2 regions of the Streptomyces sp. NPDC046215 genome follow, and region 2 is predicted to be linked to the other one. Evidence: riboswitches for the same ligand, from Rfam matches in the RefSeq annotation. Region 2 holds a riboswitch; the other holds the start of a gene.
What was found. Region 2 has a riboswitch for cobalamin ahead of ABZ951_RS25930 (ribonucleoside-diphosphate reductase subunit alpha). Riboswitches for the same ligand answer to the same signal wherever they lie in the genome.
Positions count from the first base shown of each region.

Region 1: another riboswitch for cobalamin. It lies ahead of ABZ951_RS03110 (hypothetical protein); the one in region 2 lies ahead of ABZ951_RS25930 (ribonucleoside-diphosphate reductase subunit alpha).

Region 1 covers NZ_JBEYZW010000004.1:128,994-134,101, reverse strand. The annotation lists gene ABZ951_RS03115 (SpoIIE family protein phosphatase) at 1-878, opposite strand, end outside; cobalamin riboswitch at 1,184-1,409, shown strand; gene ABZ951_RS03110 (hypothetical protein) at 1,540-2,490, shown strand; gene ABZ951_RS03105 (cysteine synthase family protein) at 2,487-3,509, shown strand; gene ABZ951_RS03100 (ATP-grasp domain-containing protein) at 3,506-4,765, shown strand; gene ABZ951_RS03095 (MFS transporter) at 4,758-5,108, shown strand, end outside.
Region 2 covers NZ_JBEYZW010000074.1:1,711-6,818, forward strand. The annotation lists gene ABZ951_RS25930 (ribonucleoside-diphosphate reductase subunit alpha) at 1-1,860, opposite strand, end outside; cobalamin riboswitch at 2,015-2,173, opposite strand; gene mctP (monocarboxylate uptake permease MctP) at 2,375-4,000, opposite strand; gene ABZ951_RS25940 (DUF3311 domain-containing protein) at 3,997-4,254, opposite strand; gene ABZ951_RS25945 (hypothetical protein) at 4,412-5,108, opposite strand, start outside.

The sequences.
Region 1 (5,108 bases), on a different contig from region 2:
ACAGACCGCAGCAGCTCGCGCACGTCCTCGCCGAAGGGGGCGTCCACCGTGCGCAGGACGCCGAGGGCCGCGGTGACCCTGTCGCCGGTGGTGACCGGGAGCCAGGCGCGGGTGCGCCACCTCTGCGGCGGCTGCCCGATCAGGTGGTAGCGCCGCGCGTCCTGCGCCGGGTCCTCCAGCCACACGGCTTCGCCGCGGCGGACGGCGTCCAGGGCGGCGATGCCGCCGATGGGGGGCACGGACCGCCACTGCGCCGCGACCGCGGCCCCGGTGCCGGCGTGCCCGGCGAGCTCCAGGGCGTCGTGCGCGGTGCGGGAGAAGAGGAGGACGGCGTCGGCCCGGACCGGGGGCCCGGCCAGGTGCTCCAGCAGCCGTTCCGCGACGTCCTGCGGGCAGGTGGCGCCGGTGAGGGCCCTGCCGAGGTCGCCGAGGAGTGCGGTGCGCGAGGGCGCGCACGGCTCCGTGCCGGATTCCCGCACCTGCCCGGCTCGGCCGGTGGAGGGGGCCGGGCCGTGGCGTGCGGGTCGGTGCGGCGCCGGGGAACCCTTCTCCGGAACGGCGGGAAGGTCCAAGACGCCCTGGGCGGGCACGAAGGGCGGGTGCGCCGCCTGCGGGATGCCACCGAGCGCGAGCCAGCACTCCTCGGTCAGCGTGCGGCCGTCGGCTCGCGCCCGCCGCGTCAGCTCCGCGTGCGCTTCCGCGGCCGAGCACCCCGACTGTGCCATCAGGATGCCCTTGGCACGCTCCAGCACGGCCGCGGTGGACGTCTGGCGGTGCAGGCGCTCGTTCTCGGCGCGCAACGCGGCCACGACCTTGGCCAGCGCGACGACGTCGGGTGCGACGCCGGACTCCTCGTCCTCGACAGGTTCGCTCGTCACGTCACTGAGGATGTCATAGGCGGCAGCCGCCGGGGCCGGCTGCACGGGCGCCGGTCACCGGCCCGGGGGAGCAACACACGCCGGGCTTGCGGAAACAGCGGCGGACCGGACCCGAAGGGTACGCACCGATGTGCCGTCACGTCCACCGGCGAACCCGGCCATTCCGGGCTTTCGGGCGGCAGGATCGCCGGGGACCGGCCCCGCGTTCTCCTCGAGATTCATCACTTCGAGGCACTGTCGCCCCTTTACCAGCGACAACAAGACAACGATCGAGGCCACTCTGTTGCGGCGACGTGAGCGCCTCTACGCTGATGAGCGCAGTCGGTTCGCGCCACGGCCTGTGGCGCGTCGCAAGAGGGAATCCGGTGGGAATCCGGAGCTGTCCCGCAGCGGTGAGTGGGAACGAACGCCGTCAACGGCACTGGGCCCCGTCCAGGGGTGTCCGGGAAGCGACGGCCAGTAGGTGTTGCCGGAAGGGACCGGCCGACGCGCCCGCGAGTCCGAAGACCTGCCACTGCGCGCGTGCGACCGCACGCGGTGTTCACGGGTGACCTCGAGGGCTGGGTCGGCGGTGCAGGCGGAGCGGCGCGAGTGCCAGGCGCGGCCGCCCTCTCGCTCACCGGTCCTTCCTCGGGCCGGGGGCGACGAGGGAGGCATGTCCGTGACCGAGAGGCACCGCTCGCACGGCCCGGTGGCCGGTCCGGATCCCGCCGCCCCGCCGTGTCCGACGCCGGCGGCACGCCCCGGCAGCCCGGCCCGGGTCGCCTCGGGCGTCTGCCACGGCACACTGGGCGAGCTCTACCAGGGCCCGCTGCGCCCGGGCGCCGATCCGGACATCGCTCTGGTGTCGTTCCCCGTGGACCGCCACTCGTGGGTGTACTACACGCAAGGGGCCGGCACGGCGGGCGCGCCACCGCTCGGCGAGAAGGCGGCGACGGCCGCCCGCCTCTTCCTGGGGCACCTGGGGCTGACGCTGCCGCCCGGTCACTGGAGCACCCACTCGGACCTGAGCGTCGGCGTGGGGATGGCCAGTTCCACGGCCGACATCGTGGCGACGCTGCGCTGCCTGTTCCACCTCTTCTCCCTGCCGTACGACGCCGGCATCGTCCTCCGCGTCCTGTCGGCGATCGAGCGGGCCGACAGCGTCTTCCTCGACGAGTTCGCGCTCCATCTGAGCGGCCGGCACCGTGTCGTACGGCGCCTGGGCACCGGCATCGGCTTTTACACCGCCTTCGTGACGGAGCCGGGCACGGTGGACACCGCCGCCGTGACCCCGCTGCTCCTGCGGCACTACCGGCGGTACGGGGCGGAGTACGAGCGGTGCCTGACGGACCTCCTCAAGGGCTTCGCCTCCGGCGATCCGGCAGCCGTGGCCCGGGCGGCGACCTTCAGTGCCGTCCTGTCCCAGGCGGTGCTGCCCAAGCGCACCTTCGAAGCCGTACTGGCCCACCGCGAGGAGTTCACGGCGGACGGCCTCTTCGTCGCCCATACCGGCTCCCTCATCGGCTACCTGTTCGCCCGTCGCCCCGGCCCCGCCGTGAAGGGCGAACTGTCCGCCTTCTTCCACTCACTCGGCCACCAGTGCTCCTTCGCCCAGGGAGGCTACGCGTGATCCACCCCCACATAGCCGATGCCCTCAAGGTCCCCGATCTCGTCCGGCTGGCGGACGGCATGGTCCTGTTGAGGTTCGAGTCGATGAAGATCTACTCGGCGCTCGCGGCCGTCCGGCGGCTGCTCGACCGCGGCACCGTCCGCCCCGGACAGACCCTGATCGACAGCTCCAGCGGCATCTACGCCTACGCTCTGGCGCTCGCCTGCCACCGCTACGGCCTGCGGTGCCACATCGTGGCCTCGACCACGGTCGACGCCACGACACTCGCGCAACTGGAGATCCTCGGCGCGACGGTCGAGCAGGTCAGACCGTCGCGGAACCTCAAACTCGACCAGGAGTTACGGGTGCGCCGGGTGCGGGAAACCCTCGCCGAGCAGCCCGCCTTCCACTGGATGCGCCAGTACCACGACGACATCCACTACCTGGGCTACCAGGAGGTCGCGGACGCGGTGGCCGCGGCGCTGCCGGGCCGCTCGCTGACCGTCGTCGGCGGCGTCGGGTCCGGGGCCTCCACCGGCGGGCTCGCGGAACACCTGCGCCGCCGCGACCCCTCCGTCCGGCTGGTCGGGGTGCAGCCGTTCGGCAGCGTCACCTTCGGCAGCCAGGACCACGACGACCCGGAGGCGATCATCGCCGGCATCGGGTCCTCGATCGTCTTCGACAACGTCCGCCACCACCTCTACGACGCCGTCCACTGGATGGACTTCACCCACGCCATGTCCGGCACGGTCGCCCTGCTGCGCGAGCACGCCGTCTTCGCCGGGCTGTCCACCGGCGCCGCCTACCTCACCGCCACGTACGAAGCCGGCCGCCGGCCCGACCGGCTCCATCTGGTGATCGGCGCCGACACCGGCCACCGCTACGTGGAGCGCGTGTACGCCCGGCACAGGGAGGCCGCGGACCTCACCGCGCTCAAACCGGCCGAAGTCGGCAGCCCCGGGGAGATGTCCATGCCCTGGTCCACGATGGAGTGGAACCGAAGCCCCTGGCCGTCGCACCGGAAGGAGCCGGCCGCATGAGCGTGGTCTGCCTGGAATCCCTCACCTTCGGACTCGGACACCTGGCGCGCGCCGCCGACCGGCTGGGCGAACGCCTGCGCCTGCTCACCAGTGACCCCTCCTTCTACGCCTACGAGTTGGAGCGCCTTCCCGCCGGCGCCGTCGACGTGGTGGAGACCGACACCTTCGACACGGACGGGGTGGCGGAGCTGCTCGGCCGGACCCCGGACCTGCGGGGTCTGATCAGCTCCACCGACACGTGGATGCTGGTGGGCGCGGAACTGGCCGCCCGCTTCGGCCTGCCCGGCCTCGACCCGGCGGTGCTGCGGCTGACGAGGGACAAGGCCGCTGTCCGGGACCGGCTGTTCGAGGCCGGGCTGACACGGGCCCGCGCGGCCGAGGCGGACCCCGGCGGCGCCGAGACGGCTGCCCTGCTGGTCAAGGGGGTGGGCCTGCCGGCGATCCTCAAGGACAGCGCGGGCACGGGCAGCCAGAACGTCTGGCTGGTCCGCGACGAGCGGGAGCTGGACGCGGCCCTGGCCGAGGCCGCCGGGCGGCAGCTGAAGGGCCGGCTGTTCGCCGAGCCGTACTTCTCCGGCCCCGTCTACAGCGCGGAGACCCTCACCTGGGCGGGAAGGACACGCCTGCTGGGCGTCTCCAGCCGCCTGATGTCACCCGAGCCGCACTTCCGGGAGGAAGTCACCGCGTTCCCCGTCGCCTTCCCCGAGCAGCGCAGGGCCGCTCTGGAGCGGTGGCTCGACGGTGTGCTCGCCGCCATCGGCTACACCGACCGGTTCGCCCACGTGGAGTTCGCCCTGACCACGTCCGGCCCGGAAGTGGTGGAGATCAATCCGCGGATCGGGGGCGCGCTCGTCGGCGAGGGCATGTGCCGGGCGCTGGGCGTCAACGTGTACGAGGCGATGGTGGAGGCGGCGGTGGGCCTGCGGCCCGGGCTCATGGACGCGGCGCCGCCCGGCGGCCCGGCCTCGGCGTTCGTCCTCGGCTACCCCCGGCGCCCGGGGATCTTCAGCGGTGTCAGCGGACTCGACCGGCTGCCCGACATGCCCGGATCCCCCACCTGGTACCCGGTCAAGCGGATCGGCGACCCCGTCGAGCACCTGGCCGACAGCCGGGGGTACGCGGGGATCGTCTACGCCGAGGGCGACACGGCCGAGCTCGCCACCCACTGTGCCGTCGCCGCCGCCAACGCCGTCACGGTGCTGACCGAACCCTTTCCGCAGCCGGGAGCCGCGGGCCGCCGGACCTCCGATGACTGACGCCGCCGGCGGCGCGGGGCTGCGGTCCGCGTTCTCCTCCCTGACCGGGCCCCTGCGCTTCCTGCTGCTCAGCTCCTTCCTGATCCCGCTCGGCAGTTTCATGGTCCTGCCGTTCATGTCGGTCTTCCTGCACGAGCGGCTGGGGATGGGGCTCGGGTCGGTCGGGGTGGTGCTGGCCGCGGCGTCGCTCGTGCAGTTCTCGGGCGGTGTCGTCGGCGGGGCGCTCGCCGACCGCGTGGGGCTGCGGCGCACGATGATGTGGGCGCTGGTGGTGCGCACGGCGGGTTTCGCGGCGTTCCTGGCGGCGCTGCGGTGGCCGCCCGTGGCGGTGGGGGCGCTGATC
Region 2 (5,108 bases):
GATGGAGGCGATGGTGGCCGTCGGCGCGATGGCGAGCAGCAGCGAGTTGCGCATGCCCGTCTTCGCGATGCGGGCGCGCAGCGCGTCCCAGCGGTCGGCCCAGCGCTGCTCGGCGTTCGGGTAGTGGTCCGGGTGCAGCACGCCGCGCGCGGTGCGGGTCGCGGACCACGCCGGGTGCGGGCCGTGCCGCTCGGCCAGATCGGCGGACGCCTCGTACGCCGCGAGCATGATGCGCTCGGAGATCCGGGTGGACAGCTCCTTCGCCTCGGCCGAGTCGAAGGGCAGGCGCAGCCGGAAGAAGACGTCCTGGAGACCCATGAGGCCCAGGCCCACCGGGCGCCAGCGGCTGTTGGAGTTCCCGGCCTGCTCGGTCGGGTAGAAGTTGATGTCCACGACGCGGTCGAGGAAGGTCACGGCAGTGCGGACCGTGCGGTCCAGCTTCTCCCAGTCCATCTCGCCGTCGGAGCCGAGGTGCTGCGCCAGGTTCACCGAACCGAGGTTGCAGACGGCCGTCTCGCCGTCGTCGGTGACCTCAAGGATCTCCGTGCAGAGGTTCGAGGAGTGGACGACCTTGCCGGGCTCGGCGGTCTGGTTCGCGGTGCGGTTGGAGGCGTCCTTGAACGTCATCCAGCCGTTGCCGGTCTGCGCGAGGGTGCGCATCATCCGGGAGTACAGCACACGCGCGGGGATCGTCTTGATCGCCTTGCCGTCGGCCTCGGCCTTGCGGTACGCGGCGTCGAACTCGTCGCCCCACAGGTCGACCAGCTCGGGCGTGTCGGCCGGGGAGAACAGCGACCAGTCGGCGTCGGCCTCGACGCGGCGCATGAACTCGTCCGGGATCCAGTGCGCGGTGTTGAGGTTGTGCGTGCGGCGGGCCTCCTCACCGGTGTTGTCGCGGAGCTCCAGGAACTCCTCGATGTCCGCGTGCCAGGTCTCCAGGTAGACACAGGCCGCGCCCTTGCGCCGGCCGCCCTGGTTGACGGCGGCGACGGAGGCGTCCAGCGTGCGCAGGAACGGCACGATGCCGTTGGAGTGGCCGTTGGTGCCGCGGATCAGCGAGCCGCGCGAGCGGATGCGGCTGTAGGAGAGGCCGATGCCGCCGGCGTGCTTCGACAGGCGCGCCACCTGGTGGTAGCGGTCGTAGATCGAGTCCAGCTCGTCCAGCGGCGAGTCCAGCAGGTAGCAGGACGACATCTGCGGGTGGCGGGTGCCGGAGTTGAAGAGCGTGGGGGAGGACGGCAGGTAGGAGAGCGTGCTGGTGAGCCGGTAGAGCTCGGCCACGTCGTCCAGGGCCCGAGTCGAGTGGTCCTCGGCGAGGCCGCAGGCCACGCGCAGCAGGAAGTGCTGCGGGGTCTCGACGACCTGGCGGGTGATGGGGTGGCGCAGCAGGTAGCGGCTGTGCAGCGTGCGCAGGCCGAAGTAGCCGAAGCGGTCGTCGGCGCCGTCGGCCAGGGCCTTCTCGACGAGGGAGTCCAGGCGCGCGGCGTGGGTCGCGACGAACGCGGCCGTCTCGTCGGCGATCAGGCCCTCGGCGTGGCCGACCGCGACGGAGGCGGAGAAGGACGTCGCGCCCTGTCCGGCGGCCTCGTCGGCGATGGCGCGGGTGAGCAGTCGCGCGGCGAGCCGGGAGTACTGGGGCTCCTCCGAGATCAGGCCGGCGGCGGCCTCGGTGGCCAGGGACCGCAACTCGGCCTCGTCCGAGCCCGGGTGGCGGCCCCGCAGCGCGGCGGCGGCGACCTTGCCCGGGTCGGTGGCGGGCAGATCGGCGGTGAGGTCGGTCAGGGTGCGCAGCAGCGCGGTCCCGGGGCCGCCGGTCGCTTCCACGGACGCTGAGACCGGATCGGCGGGCGCGATGGTCACTGAGGCTCTCCCTCGCTCGGCAAGGGGCCGGGCGGGAGGCGCGCGACGGGCGCGTACGGGCAGCCTCGTGCATCAGGGCATGCTCGCAGCGTCCATCGGCCCAACCCGCGGGGCCCGGACGAATACAAAACGCCCGGTGCCGAAAAGGGGATTCGGCGGTGGGCGTGCTGCCGGCAGGTACTCGGACTCCTGCATGCGAAATAACGGCATACATACACCGTTGCGGGACAGTTCCGGATTTCCACCGGATTCCCCTGCGACGACAGCGAGGACGAGCATACATCTAGTGCTGACCGTCGCACGCACCACCACATCTTGTGTCGCACGGTAAGGGTGTGGGGTGGAATGTGCTAACAGAGCGCGCGGATCGGGGGCATGGCAGAGGGCCGCCGCGCCCCCTTCGAGGGGGTGCGGCGGCCCTGGGTGACCGGCGGGGTCGGCGCGCCCTCCGGAGCCCGTCCAGGGCTCTTCCAGGGCCCGCCGGGGTCGGTTCGGGGGCTTGCCTGACGGCGGTCTAATGACCGCCCGGCGCGCCGGCCGTCGCCGGGGGCAGCTCCTGCGCCACACCCGGATCGCCGATGTCCGCGGTGTAGTCCGCGGCCTTGGTCTGGTCCACGCCGTCGGGCGCCTTGAGGGCCTTCAGGACGAAGGTCGCCGCGATGACGACGATCACATTGAGCGCGAACGCGGTCAGCCCGATATACCCCTTCTCCCCAATAAGCGGAATCAGGTTGGTATTACCGAAATGGTCCTGAGTGGCGCTCGGCGTGTCATAGGCCCGCCAGGTGCCGTAGGCCATTCCGGCCGCCCAGCCGCCCAGCAGCGCCCACCGGTGGAACCAGCGGGTGAAGAGCCCGCCCACCAGCGCCGGGACGGTCTGCAGGATCCAGATCCCGCCCAGCAGCTGGAAATTGATCGCCACCGTCTTGTCCATGGTGAGGACGAAGACCAGCGCGCCCACCTTTACCAGCAGCGAGGCCAGCTTGGAGACCTTGGCCTCGTGCGCGGGGGAGGCGTCGGGCTTGAGGAAGTCCTTGTAGATGTTCCGCGTGAAGAGGTTCGCGGCCGCGATCGACATGATCGCCGCCGGCACCAGCGCGCCGATCCCGATCGCCGCGAAGGCCACGCCCGTGAACCAGTCCGGGAACATGTCCTCGAACAGCTGCGGGATGGCCAGCTGCCCGTTCTTGACCTTGACCCCCGCGGCGAGCGCCATGAAGCCGAGCATCGCCAGCAGACCCAGCATCAGCGAGTACAGGGGCAGAATCGTGGTGTTGCGGCGGATGACGTTCCGGCTCCGGCTGGAGAGCACCGCCGTCACCGAGTGGGGGTAGAGGAAGAGCGCCATCGCCGAGCCGAGGGCGAGCGTCGCGTACGCCCACTGCGCGTCCGGACCGCTCACCAGCGAGCCGCGCGGCTTGCCCGTCTCGGGGTTCTTCACCGAGAACGCGTCGTTCGCGCTGGCGAAGATGTTGTCGAAGCCGCCCAGCTTGATCGGGATGTAGATGATCGCCACGATGATCACGATGTAGATCAGCGCGTCCTTGACGAAGGCGATCAGCGCGGGCGCCCGCAGCCCCGACGAATAGGTGTAGGCCGCCAGCACGCCGAAGGCGATGAGCAGCGGCAGGTCCTTCATGAACCAGTTCGAGCCACCGCCGACCCCGAGGACGTCCAGCACGGCCTGGATGCCGACGAGCTGGAGCGCGATGTACGGCATCGTCGCGAGGATGCCGGTCAGCGCCAGCGCCAGCGACAGCCCCTTGGACCCGAAGCGCCCGCGGACGAAGTCCGACGACGTCACGTAGCCGTGCTTGTGCGAGACCGACCACAGCCGGGGGAGGAAGGTGAAGACCAGCGGGTAGCACAGGATCGTGTACGGCACCGCGAAGAAGCCCGCCGCACCGCCCGCGTAGATCGCCGCCGGGACGGCCACGAAGGTGTAAGCCGTATAGAGGTCGCCGCCGAGCAGGAACCAGGTGACCCAGGTGCCGAACGAGCGGCCGCCGAGCCCCCACTCGTCGAGGCTGTCCGCGTTCTCCGCGCGCCGCCACTTGGAAGCGACGAAGCCCATCACCGTGACGACCAGGAAGAAGAAAATGAAGACGGCGAGTGCCACGCCGTTCACGCCGTCCTTCATCGCCGCTCACCCGCCTTGCGGGTCCGCTCGTGCCGCCGGACGATCAGATAGGCGACGACGGTGAGGCCGGTCGACAGCAGGACCCACAGCATCTGGTACCAGTAGAAGAACGGGATACCGATGAACTCGGGCGTCAGCCGGGCGTAGGAGTCCACCCACAGCATGGCGACGAAGGGTACGGCCAGGCATATCCCGGCCAGGATCAGCGGCACGGTGACAACCGCTCTGCGGTCGCCTCCTGGTGGTTCTGTCATGGTGGTGACTCCCCCCTTGGTGATCACTGCGTGATGCGCAGGAAATCTAGGCGAGCTCCCGCTGGGAGTCACCCCCTGTCCGCATATCGGTATGGCAATGTCATCTGGCCGGTAAGCGCTGCCCAGTTGGCGGCCCGACGGCGATCCGCCCCGCCGATCAGCCGGACGGGCACGGTCCGGTGGGCGTTCGCAGGGACGCGCGGATCGCCGCCATGCCGCGCAGGGTCGCGGCCACTGCCCCGTCGCAGGGGCCGGTGGCGGCCGCCTCCAGGCGGCAGTCACGGCACCGGGTCTCGTCCCCGACCGGCCGGATCATCCGCTCGCAACCGCCGGTGCACAGTTGCAGGGCGGCCGGTCGCGGGGCCGGAGCGGGCCTGGCGGCGGACGGCTCGGGCATCTTGCGGAGCAGCCGGTCGCGGGTGATCCCGGCGGGGGAGTGGACCCGCTCGGGGAGCCCGGCCGTGAGCGCCTCCCGGAGATCCCCCAGGGTGGCGCCCCGCAGCAGCCATTCGCCTGCCAGCGGGGCGAGCCTCGTGATGTCCCTGCCCGAGAGTCTGAGCCGCCGCTCGCTGCGGCTCGCGGCCGCAAGGGCCTGGGCGCCACGGTCGGCCAGCGGGTGGGGAGGGTGGGAGGTGTTCTCCCTCATGTTCTTTTCAGGGGAATGACCGACGGCCCGGCGTGCCGGTTCACCGGGGGCCGGTTTGTCGTCAGCCGGTTGCGCCGGTTGCGCCGGTTCGGCGGGCCGGCCGTCGCGGGCGGCGAGGGCCTGCTCGGCGGTGAGGGGCACGTTGGAGATGAGCTGGGACGTAGCCCAGAGGCCGTCGGCCCCCTGGGCCCGCCACTGGTGGAAGTAG